DNA from 3 places in the Planifilum fulgidum genome. Region 3 is predicted to be linked to each of the others. Evidence: riboswitches for the same ligand, from Rfam matches in the RefSeq annotation. Region 3 holds a riboswitch; each other region holds the start of a gene.
The links. Region 3 has a riboswitch for S-adenosylmethionine ahead of BM063_RS13215 (MetQ/NlpA family ABC transporter substrate-binding protein). Riboswitches for the same ligand answer to the same signal wherever they lie in the genome.
Positions count from the first base shown of each region.

Region 1: it holds a riboswitch for S-adenosylmethionine, as region 3 does, so the genes downstream of both, BM063_RS01970 (homocysteine synthase) here and BM063_RS13215 (MetQ/NlpA family ABC transporter substrate-binding protein) in region 3, are expected to answer to the same signal.
Region 2: it holds a riboswitch for S-adenosylmethionine, as region 3 does, so the genes downstream of both, BM063_RS05195 (methionine ABC transporter ATP-binding protein) here and BM063_RS13215 (MetQ/NlpA family ABC transporter substrate-binding protein) in region 3, are expected to answer to the same signal.

Region 1 covers NZ_FOOK01000002.1:194,733-198,709, forward strand. Annotated here, with positions in the region: gene BM063_RS01965 (aminotransferase class I/II-fold pyridoxal phosphate-dependent enzyme) at 1-787, opposite strand, end outside; gene BM063_RS01970 (homocysteine synthase) at 866-2,167, opposite strand; SAM riboswitch class I at 2,244-2,353, opposite strand; gene BM063_RS01975 (FAD-binding oxidoreductase) at 2,688-3,977, shown strand, end outside.
Region 2 covers NZ_FOOK01000006.1:86,810-90,786, forward strand. Annotated here, with positions in the region: gene BM063_RS05185 (ABC transporter ATP-binding protein) at 1-677, shown strand, start outside; gene BM063_RS05190 (ABC transporter permease) at 674-1,444, shown strand; SAM riboswitch class I at 1,597-1,709, shown strand; gene BM063_RS05195 (methionine ABC transporter ATP-binding protein) at 1,783-2,763, shown strand; gene BM063_RS05200 (methionine ABC transporter permease) at 2,756-3,412, shown strand; gene BM063_RS05205 (MetQ/NlpA family ABC transporter substrate-binding protein) at 3,458-3,977, shown strand, end outside.
Region 3 covers NZ_FOOK01000026.1:35,195-39,171, forward strand. Annotated here, with positions in the region: gene gcvPB (aminomethyl-transferring glycine dehydrogenase subunit GcvPB) at 1-698, shown strand, start outside; gene BM063_RS13210 (ferritin-like domain-containing protein) at 841-1,296, opposite strand; SAM riboswitch class I at 2,067-2,181, shown strand; gene BM063_RS13215 (MetQ/NlpA family ABC transporter substrate-binding protein) at 2,326-3,138, shown strand; gene BM063_RS13220 (methionine ABC transporter ATP-binding protein) at 3,174-3,977, shown strand, end outside.

The sequences.
Region 1 (3,977 bases), on a different contig from region 3:
GGGCACCGGCCAAGGCTTCCGCGTTGCTCTGATGGCGCTCCATCCGGAGCGCCAGGGTCTTCATCCCCCTCATCAGCAACCAGGCGTCCTGGGGGGCGAGCACCGCGCCGATGGAGTTGTGAAGGAAGCGCATCTTCTCGGTCAGTTCCTCCCCCTTGGTCACGATCAGGCCCGCCAGCACGTCGTTGTGGCCGCCCAGATACTTGGTGGCGCTGTGGATGACGATGTCCGCCCCCAGGGCGAGCGGCCGCTGCAGATAGGGGGTCATGAGGGTGTTGTCGACGATCAGAATCAATCCGTGGCGCCGGGCCGCTGCGGCCAGGGCGCGGAGATCGGCCACCTGCAGCAACGGGTTGGTCGGCGTTTCCACGAACAGGGCTTTGGTTTGGGGGCGGATCGCCCTCCGGACGGCGGAGAGGTCCCGCATGTCCACATAGCTGAAGGACAGGCCGTATCTCGCGAGCACCTGTTCAAACAGCCGGTAGGTCCCGCCGTACAGATCCAGGGAAACGACCAGGTGATCCCCCCGGGAAAACAGGCCCATGACCGTCTGGATCGCCGCCATCCCCGAACTGCAGGCAAAACCGGCGTCTCCCCCTTCCAGGGCGGCGATCGCCTCTTCCAACACATCCCGGGTGGGATTGGCCGTCCGGGCATAGTCGTAACCGGTGCTTTCCCCGAGGGCGGGATGGCGGTAGGCCGTCGCGTGGTAGACGGGATAACTGACTGCTCCGGTGCCTTCATCCTTCCGGGTTCCGATTTGCGCCAATCGGGAGTCGAGATGCACGCCGATCCCTCCCAGATGTGTGTGCATGTCCAAAAACGGCCGGACAGCCGCGGCTTCTTCCCTGAACCCTGCTCCGGGTCAGACCCCCACCGCGCTCTGGCTCTTTTTCAGCGCCTGGTCCAGGTCATCGATCAAATCCTCCACCGCTTCCGTGCCCACCGACAGGCGGACCAGATCCGGCGTCACCCCGGTGGACAACTGTTCCTCGGGCGTCAGTTGCTGGTGAGTGGTGCTGGCCGGATGAATCACCAGGGATTTGGAATCGCCGACGTTTGCCAGGTGGGAGAACAGCTTCAGGCTTTCGATCAGTTTCTTCCCGGCCTCCAAGCCTCCCCGGATACCGAAGGTGAGAATGGCGCCTTGTCCCTTGGGCAGGTATTTCTTCGCCAATTCATGGGACGGATGGTCCTCCAACCCCGGATAGCTGACCCATTCCACCGCGTCGTGCTCCCGGAGGTAGCGGGCGATTTTCAGCGCGTTTTCGCTGTGCCGCTCCATCCGCAGGTGGAGCGTTTCAAGCCCCTGCAGGAACAGGAAGGCGTTGAAGGGCGACAGGGCCGCGCCAATGTCCCGCAACAGTTGTACCCGGGCCTTGATGATGTAGGCCATGGGACCCACCGCTTCGGTGTAGGACACGCCGTGATAGCTGGGATCCGGTTCCGTCAATTCGGGGAACTTGCCGTTCGTCCAATCAAACTTCCCCGAATCGACGATCACGCCCCCGATGGACGTTCCGTGGCCGCCGATGAATTTGGTCGCGGAGTGAACGACGATGTCCGCCCCGTAATCAAAGGGCCGGCACAGGTGCGGGGTTGCGAAGGTGTTGTCGACGATCAGGGGAATCCCCGCTTCATGGGCGATGGCAGCCACCGTCTCCAGATCGAGCACATCCAACTTGGGATTGCCGATGATCTCCCCGAAGACGGCCCGCGTCCGATCGGTGATCGCCCTGCGGAAATTCTCCGGATCGGAGGGGTCGACGAATTTCACCTTGATGCCCAGCTTCGGAAGGGTGTAGTGAAACAGGTTGTAGGTCCCCCCGTACAGGCTGCTGGAGGAGACGATTTCATCCCCCGCCTTGGCGATGTTCAAGATCGAATAAGTGATGGCCGCCTGGCCGGAGGCCGTCGCCAAGGCTCCCACACCGCCTTCCAGGGCGGCGATGCGCTTTTCAAACACATCCTGCGTCGGGTTCATGATCCGGGTGTAAATGTTGCCGAACTCCTTCAGGGCAAACAGATTGGCCGCGTGTTCAGTGTCGCGGAAAACGTAAGAAGTCGTCTGGTAAATGGGCACCGCCCGCGACAGGGTGGTGGGATCCGGTTCCTGCCCCCCGTGCACCGCCAAGGTCTCCGGCCGATACTGCCTTTCTTCCGCCATCGACGATTCCTCCTTTTTTTAAATAAAAAGCCTCTTCCCTTATCCAGAGAAGAGGCTGCTTGGTGATGCCGCTCTCCTCTTATCTCTCGGAAACCCGAAGGTTTCCGCAGGAATTGGCACCTTCCGGACGGTGTCCGGGGTTGCCGGGCTTCATCGGGCCAGTCCCTCCGCCGCTCTGGATAAGAGTGCTGCATGCGGTATTCCCTTGTCATTCCCGTCTGAAAACTTGTATTTAATTATAAGGGATTCCCCAGAATTTCGTCAACATTCTTTTTTCAAAAAATGCGTACCCGAAGACGCCCTCTCCACCGCCGGCAAAGTCGAATGCGTTGAAAGCCCGGCCGACCCAACCGGTGAATAAGGGTCGGCTTTCCGCTTTTCAACGGCAAAAAAAGTTTCATTCATATGCTCGCGATGGATGCGACGAAAAAATGGGTTTCGTCGCTGTATCGGTCCACGCCATGCCCCGATGTTCCACATAGGATAATTTGCAACGTTCACTCAGGGGAGGTTGGAAAGGTTGAAATCAAAAGCGCGGCTGACCGGGCGGGTCATCTTCAGAGGGGATCCGGGCTATGAACGTGCGCGCAAGAATTGGGATCCCCATACGAACAGATTTCCCAAAGTGTTTGTGTTTGCCCAAAGGACGCAAGATGTAGCAAACGCCATCAGATGGGCCCGTGAGAACCGAGTCCCCATTCGCGCCAGAAGCGGAAGGCATGCGTTGGAAACAAATCTCTCCCAGGTCAACGGGGGAATTGTCATCGATGTAAGCGATATGAAAAACATCTGGTTGGATAAAAAAAGGGGAATTGCGATCGTCGAGACGGGCAACACCGTGGGAAGAATCGTGAAGACCCTCGCACGGCAAGGATTTATGGCACCCTTTGGTGACAGCCCTTCCGTCGGCATCGGCGGCATCACACCCGGCGGGGGAATCGGGCCTCTCCAGCGATCGATCGGCCTTCTCAGCGATAACCTGATCGGCGTGGAAATGGTGGATGCGAAGGGAAGGGTGATTCGTGCAGACAAAAACCATCACGCGGACCTCCTGTGGGCTACCCGCGGAGGTGGCGGCGGAAACTTCGGGATATATACCAAATACAAATTCAAAGTGCATCGTGCCCCAGCCGGGGCGACAGTATTCCGCATCATCTGGCCATGGAATCAGTTCGCAAAGGTATTCAGAGTATGGCAGCGATGGGCTCCTTCCGTCGATACGAGGCTGGGCACCTACTTGGAAATCGGCCCGAAAATCGGAGGCCGTGTCACCGTGCAGGGGCTGTTCCTGGGACCAAAAAGGGAGGCCGTACGCCTGTTGAAGCCTGTATTGAGCGTCGGCACTCCCACGACGAAGATCATCCGGTGGTTGTCATACCCGAAAGCAGTAAACTTTTTGTTGCCTCCCGATCCAGTCCTTACCCAAAGGTGGAGCAACCAGTTCTCTTCCGGTTTCGCGATCCGCCCGTTCCCGGAAAGGGCGATTCAGGTCATGCGTCAATTTTTAGAGAAAGCGAAACCGGGATCCCCCGCAGGTTTCTTTTTCCTCAACTGGGGCGGCGCTGTAAGCCGCATCCCCCCTGAGGCGACGGCGTTCTTCTGGCGGAAAGCCAAATTTTACATCGAGTGGAACAGTTCATGGATCAAACGTTCCGAAGCCGCCAAAAATATCGCCCTTGTCCGCGACACGCGCCGGAAGCTCCAACCTTTCATCGTCGGGTCCTATATCAACGTTCCGGACCAAGGAATTAAAAATTCCGGGCCGGTTTACTACGGAGCAAACTACCCCCGATTGCGAAGGGTAAAAGCC
Region 2 (3,977 bases), on a different contig from region 3:
TCGTGGAAAATCCGGAGTTTTACCCGTTCCTGACGGGATACAAGAATTTGCTCCACTTTGCCCGGATGGTTCCGGGGGTGGGCGAAAAGCGGATCCGGGAAGTCATTTCCCTGGTGAAACTGGAGGAGGCCATCCACGATCCGGTCAAAACCTATTCTCTGGGGATGCGCCAGCGCCTGGGGGTGGCCCAGGCGATTCTGCACCGTCCCGCCCTGCTCATCCTGGACGAGCCCACCAACGGGCTGGATCCCGCGGGCATTCGCGAACTGCGGGATTATCTGCGCCGTCTGGCCGAGAAGGAACGGACGGCGGTGGTCGTGTCCAGCCATTTGCTTTCGGAGATGCAGCTGATGTGCGACCGGGTGGCCATCCTCCGGGGTGGAAAACTGATCGAAGTCCGGCGGATGAGCGAAATTCTCCGGCGGGATTCCGAGGAACTCCGAACCCGCTTCGAGGTGGATCGGACGGATCCGGTCCCGTCGGTACTGCTTCAACTGGGCTTAAACCGCGAGTGGAAAGAATGCCCCGGCGGTTTTGAGATAAGGCTGCGGCGGGAGGAAACCGCGGAGCTGAACCGGCGGTTGATCGAGGCCGGCGTTCGGGTGTACGCCATCCGACGGCTGGAACAGTCGCTGGAAGAACGATTCCTGGAATTGACGGAAGGGGATGCGCCGTGATCCTGGGAAGGCTGATCCGAAACGAACAGATGAAAATCATGGACCGGACGCGGACCCTGGTCATGTGGGCGCTGCTGATCCTGGCGGTCTGCCTGTTGGCGATCGGTCAGCGATTGATCTTGGTCTCCGGCGCCCCGGTGGACATGTGGGAATTCGCCGAGGGTTGCACCCACCTGCTGTTCATCGTCCAATTGTTCACCCTGGTCGTCGCGGGAGATATCATCTCCAGCGAGTTCTCCTGGGGAACGGCGAAATTGCTGCTCATCCGTCCCGTGAGCCGGACCCGCATCCTGCTGTCCAAATTTGCGGCGGTCGTCACCTTCCTTTTGGCCTGCATGGCCGTCCTCCTGCTGGCTTCGCTGCTGTTCGGAGCGGTCTTCTTCCGCTGGACGGGATTGGGTGACGCCCTGGAAGCCCTGAAACAACTATTTGCGCGCTACGGACTGTATGGGGTGGAAGTCCTCGTGACCGCCTCCCTCGCCTTCATGCTGTCCGCCGCATCCCGCAGCAGCACCCTGTCCGTCGGGCTGTCCATTTTTCTCTTTTTTTCCGGTGGATTTCTATCGGAATTATTGAAAATATGGGGAATCAGCTGGGGAAAATACCTGCTGTTTGCCAATCTGGATCTTTCGCCCTATTTCTACGGCCACTCCCCGCCTTTTCCGGGCATGTCCCTCGCTCACTCCCTGCTGGTGCTCGTCATCCATTTTGCGCTGTTTCACCTGATCGCCTGGTGGTCCTTTGCCAAACGGGATGTCCTGACCTGAGGCAGCCGGTCGCATTAAAACTTTTCCGATAAGATTTGTCGGCCCATCCAATCAAAACAGTTTGTATATTTTGGAATAACGCGGCGCTGTTGACACGCCGAGGGCGCCGTAGTAGGATGTTTCATGACAATTTCATACGGTGATTCCGCGCGCTCTTATCCAGAGAGGTGGAGGGACTGGCCCGATGAAACCCGGCAACCGTCCGCGGCCATACGCGGAAATGGTGCCAATTCCTGCAGAGCCCAACGGTTCTGGCAGATGAGAGAGGCGATTTTAGATATAAGATCCCTTTCTGCTCTGGCAGGAAGGGATTTTTTCGTCAACGGGTGGTGAAATCGATGATCGTACTGGATCATGTGAGCAAAGTGTACCGCTCTCCGAAGGACGGAGACGTGGTTGCCCTCAAGGATATTCATCTGGAAATCAAACGCGGGGAGATCTTCGGCATCGTCGGCCACAGCGGCGCCGGAAAGAGCACGCTCCTGCGCCTGCTCAACGGCCTGGAGAAGCCTACGTCGGGCCGGGTGACGGTGGACGGAATCCCCATCTCCGAAAGCAGCGAGCGCCAGCTGAGGGAAGCGCGAAAGAAAATCGGCATGATCTTTCAGCACTTCCACCTGCTCTGGTCGCGCACCGTCTGGGAAAACGTGGCCTTCCCCCTGGAGCTGGCCGGAAAGCCGAAACGGGAGATCCGGGAAAAGGTGGACACCCTGCTGGAACGGGTGGGGCTCACCCACCGGGCCAACGCTTATCCCGCTCAACTGTCCGGCGGACAGAAACAGCGGGTCGGGATCGCCCGGGCCTTGGCCAACGATCCGACCGTGCTGCTTTGCGATGAAGCGACGTCGGCCCTGGACCCCGAAACCACCGCTTCCATCCTGGAGCTGCTCAAGGAGATCCACCGGGACACCGGCATCACCATGGTGGTCATCACCCACGAAATGAGCGTCGTCAAACGGCTCTGCCAGCGCATGGCCGTCATGGAAGACGGAAAGATCGTGGAGCAGGGCGAAGTGGAGGCCCTGTTCCGCGAGCCGAAGCACCCGGTGACCCGGCAATTTGTGGAATCCCTGATCGCCGAAAAAGAAAACGCCGAACGGCACACCGCCTTGATCCGGATTCCTTCGCGCAAGCTGGACCTTTTGTGGGGCCTTCTGGCGGAACGGGTCAAGCGGGGCGTGACCGCCACCATCCTGCCCGATGCCGCGGAAAGCGGAGACCATGTGACGCTGCGGATCGGCGGGCCGAAGGACGCGGTCCAAGAAGCGGTAGCAGCCCTGAAGCAGGATGAACACCGCGAGGTGATCCCCCATGTTTGATCAACTGGACACCCAATTGTTGTGGCAGGCAACCGGGGAAACGATATACATGGTGGCCATCTCCACCTTCTTCTCGGCCCTGATCGGCATCCCCCTGGGCGTGCTGCTGGTCATCACCGACAAGGGCCATCTTTGGGAAAATGTGGCGCTTCAGCGCCTTTTGGGCGTGGTTGTCAACCTGTTCCGGGCGGTTCCCTTCATCGTGCTGGTTCTCTTCCTCTTTCCCCTGTCCAAACTGCTGGTGGGAACCACCCTCGGGCCGACGGCGGCCACGATTCCCCTGATCGCAGGGGCCGCCCCCTTTTATGCGCGCATGGTGGAAACCGCCATCCGGGAAATCGACCGGGGCGTGATCGAAGCGGCCTTGGCCATGGGGGCCACCCGGATGCAGATCGTCCGAAAGGTGCTGTTGCCGGAGGCCAAGCCGGCGATCATCTCCGGCCTGACCGTCACCTGCGTCTCCCTGATCAGCTTTTCGGCGATGGCGGGGATCGTGGGCGGCGGCGGCCTGGGCGACGCCGCATACCGCTTCGGCTTCCAGTCCTTCAACGACCAGATGCTGTACGCCTGCGGCCTGTTGCTCGTCCTCTTCGTGCAGCTGGTGCAGTGGGGCGGCGACCGGCTGGCGCGACGCGTCGACAAACGATAAACCCGATCCGTCAACCGACTTATCCGGAAAAGGAGGCATCGAATCATGAAAAAATGGTGGCTCGGACTGCTCTCGCTCGCTCTGCTGCTGGCAACGGCCGCATGCGGCGGAGGCAGCCAGGAAAAAACGACGCTCCACGTGGGGGCCACGCAGGTGCCCCATGCCGAAATCCTGAACCACATCAAACCGACGCTGGAAAAAGAGGGCATCCAGCTGGAGGTGCGCGTCTTCCAGGATTACGTTCTGCCCAATAAAGCGGTGGAAGAAGGGGAACTGGACGCCAACTACTTCCAGCACATCCCCTGGATGGAATCCACCAACAAGGAACAGGGATGGCACCTGGTCAAGGTGACGGGCGTGCACATCGAACCGATGGGAGCCTACTCCAAAAAATACAAATCCAAAGAGGAGATCCCCGACGGCGCGACGGTCGCCCTCCCCAACGCCACCAGTGAAATGACCCGGGTCCTGCTGTTGCTGGATCAGCAAGGGCTGATTAAACTGGACAACCGCGAAGGGGACAAAACCCTCAAAAACATCCGGTCCAACCCGAAAAAGCTGAAAT
Region 3 (3,977 bases):
CCGGGGACATGGGGTTTGACGTGGTCCACCTCAACCTGCACAAAACCTTCACCACCCCCCACGGAGGGGGCGGTCCGGGTGCCGGGCCGGTGGGCGTCAAGAAGGAACTGGCTCCGTTCCTGCCCGTTCCCGTCGTGGAAAAGGGAGAAGACGGATATTATTTGAAGGAGGATCTGCCGCAATCCATCGGGCGGGTGAAGGGGTTTTACGGCAACTTCGGCATATTGGTACGGGCTTATGCCTACATCCGCACGATGGGGCCGGACGGCCTGCGCCGGGTGTCGGAAAACGCCGTCCTCAACGCCAACTATGTGATGCGGAAGCTGGCCCCGTACTTTGACCTGCCGTATCCGCAGCACTGCAAGCACGAGTTTGTGCTCTCGGGCAAGCGGCAGAAGAAGCTGGGCGTGCGGACCCTGGACATGGCCAAGCGGCTTCTGGATTTCGGCATCCATCCGCCGACGATCTACTTCCCGCTGATTGTCGAGGAATGCCTGATGATCGAGCCCACGGAGACGGAAAGCAAGGAAACCCTCGACCGCTTCATCGACGCGATGATCCAGATCGCCCGGGAAGCGGAGGAAAACCCGGAACGGGTTCAGGAGGCGCCCACCGCCACGGTGGTGAAGCGCCTGGACGAGGTGACCGCCGCCCGGAAACCGGTGTTGCGCTGGGAGAAGAACGAGAAGGCGCAGTGACCTTGTATTCTGATCGCAACAAGGGACCCCGACCGTTTTCGGTCGGGGTCCGGTGTTTTGAAGGCTTTTCGTCGTGCGATCTGCCCGGGCGGATCAATCCTGTCCGCCCGGCATCCCGCCCTGACCGGGATGGGCGGGATGTTTACGGATCTTTGCAGCACAATTTGGTCAGGAAATAGTTGAAAGTGACGGCGTGCTGCTGTTCATCCAGAGCGGCGCGCCTGAAGGTCCGCCGGATGTGGGGATCGAAGGCCCTGTCGGAGATGTCGAGGTAGAAATCCACCGTTTCCAGTTCATCCTCGATGGAAAACTTCAGTCCCTGCCGATAATTCTCGGGAAGGGATCCCTTCGTCACCATCGGCTTGTGTCCGGTGAGTTTTTTGTAGATCCTGAGAAACCGTTTGTAGTGCTTGATTTCATCCCTGCGGATTTCCCGTATGCTGGTCCGTTCCTTTTCCGTCGGCGCCAGCCGGGCCAACGCTTCGTAATAGCCGATGGCCTGATATTCCCCGTTGATCGCTTTCGCGATGTCGGCGATGAGCCGGTTGATCGGTTCCGAACTGCTGGAGTCGGTGCCGGGGCAATAAAAGGCATTCATCCGCGACCCTCCCAGGAAACTGAGGCTAAATGCTCATTTCACCATATGGTTGCGTGTCCCGATGGGTGCGCCCATTTTGGGGGAAAGCCCCTTCCGCCAAGGGGGGGTATGGAGGCAAGAAAAAAGACGCGGTTGTCGAGGCCGCCGTTGATGCGGCGCCGTCGGGAGGCAATCCCCTCCCCGTCGCCCTGGAGGCGGACGGTTTCGCGGGGTGGAGAGGCCGTGCGTTTCGGGATGAAGATCTCGCCGCCGGACCATCCGACCCCCGGCACCTGTCGCGGAAGCCATTGGAGCGCTTCTTGCGGGGCTTGTTTCGGCGAAGACGATCCATATGAAACGCATCGAAAATTCTCTCGTTTCGGATTTCTTCCCAGCGTCATTTGAGTGATGCGGGCATGATTCGCCTTGGGACCGCCTGTTTTCGGTCACAGCCAACAATGCAGCCGGAATGCCGGCAGGCCGAAGCGCCGGACTTTCACCAAAGGCGGCGATGAATAATCGGTTGACGATCGTGGTCAGGAGTCTCGATCATCCCGGCACTCTTGGTGCTGCAGCCGGGTTGCATCCCATATTGCAACCCATTGCCGGCTTGCATGCGCCGATCATGGCGGTCGTTAGAATCTCCCCTGTGTCTGCCATTGGGTCGGAAAGATATCCGGTCCCAGATGCACGTCCGGCTGACCGTTGAAAAAAGTTGACGCCGCGCCTCGGTTTTCCTATAATAAATCCAAACAATTCTTATGTGAATAACATGTGAATATGGCGCTGCGCTCTTATCCAGAGTAGGCGGAGGGACTGGCCCGATGAAGCCCGGCAACCTTCTTGCGCTGAGCGGGAAAGGTGCTAATTCCTGCAAAACGGTGAATCCGTTTTGAGAGATAAGAGAGGCGGGAAGAAGATGGTCGTTGCATGCCTCTCTGTCTTTCAGAGGGGCATTTTTCATGGTTTTTTCGGGTGCGACCCCCCGCCCGGGCGTTGTCATAATTCCTGTTATTCTCATCAAAATACTAAGAAAAGGATGGATGACCCGTGAGAAATTTCGTCCAGTCGGTACTGATCAGTGTCCTTTTGCTTGCGGCGGTCGGCTGCGGCACCGATGCCGATGCCGGAAAACCGTTGGACGCGCATCGGTTGGTGGTCGGGGTTACGGCAGGTCCCCATGAACAGATCATGGAAAAGGTCAAAGAGGTGGCGGCCAAGGACGGATTGGACATCGACATCAAGGTGTTCAACGATTATCCGATGGTGAACATCGCCCTTGCGGAGGGGGAACTCGATGTCAATTCCTTTCAGCATGAGCCCTACCTGGAGCAAATGAAAAAGGACAAGAATCTGGACCTGGTGGCGGTTGCCGATACCGTCAACTTTCCGATGGGGATTTACTCCAACAGGATCAAGGACTTGAAGCAGCTGAAAAAAGGAGACAAAATCGGTCTGCCCAATGACCCGACCAACGGGACGCGCGCGCTGCTCCTGTTTGAACAGGCCGGGCTGATCAAGTTAAAGAAAGGCATCGGCATCCAAGCGACGGTGAAAGACATCGTGGAAAACCCGTTGGACCTGGAGTTGGTCGAACTGGAGGCGGCGCAGATTCCCCGCCAGCTGGATGAATTTGCCGCCGCCGCGATCAATACCAACTTTGCCGTCGAACACGGTTTGTTGCCCACCCGCGACGCCATTTTTATGGAGCCGAAGGATTCCCCCTGGGTGAATGTGCTGGCGGTGCGGACGGAGAACAAGGATGATCCGGTGATCCAGAAGCTGATCAAGGCCTACCATTCGGAAGAGGTGAAGCGTTTCGTGGAAGAGACCTTTAAAGGTTCCGTGGTTCCTTCCTGGTAACCGGAAAAATGCCGCTCTTGAAAAGGGGGAGGACGATGATCCGGCTGATCAACGTGTCAAAAACCTTTGTCACAAAAAAGGGGAAAGTGGAGGCACTCAAAAATGTTTCCCTCGAACTGAAAAAGGGGGAGATCTTCGGCGTGATCGGGCACAGCGGGGCCGGGAAGAGCACGTTGATCCGCTGCATTAATTTGCTGGAGCGTCCCACGTCCGGAACGGTGCTGTGGAACGGGGTTGATTTGATGTCTCTGTCGCCCAAACAGCTGAGGGATGCCCGGCGGAAGATCGGGATGATCTTCCAGGGGTTTCACCTGCTGAAAACGGCAACGGTTTATGAAAATATTGCGATTCCACTGAAACTTTCGGGAGTGTCGAAGAAGAACATCAAGGAGCGGGTGGAAAAATATTTGGATGTCGTCGGATTGAAGGACAAGCGCGATGATTATCCGAGCCAGTTGTCGGGCGGACAGAAACAGCGGGTGGCGATTGCCAGGGCGCTGGCGCATGAGCCGGAGGTGCTGCTGTGCGATGAAGCGACAAGCGCCCTGGACCCGGAAACCACCGATGCGATCCTTGAACTGCTGTTGAAGATCAATGAGGAATTCGGGATCACCATCCTCCTGATCACCCATGAAATGAACGTGATTCAAAAAATCTGCGATCGCGTCGCGGTCATGGAAAAGGGTCAAATCGTCGAATCCGGTCCGGTCCTGAAAATCTTCACTTCCCCGGTCCATGAGACGACGAGAAAATTCGTCAACAGCCTGTTCCATGTCCAATTACCCCAGGCGCCGTCTGATCGACGGTACGAAACCGGGAGGCTCGTCTCCCTGTTCGTC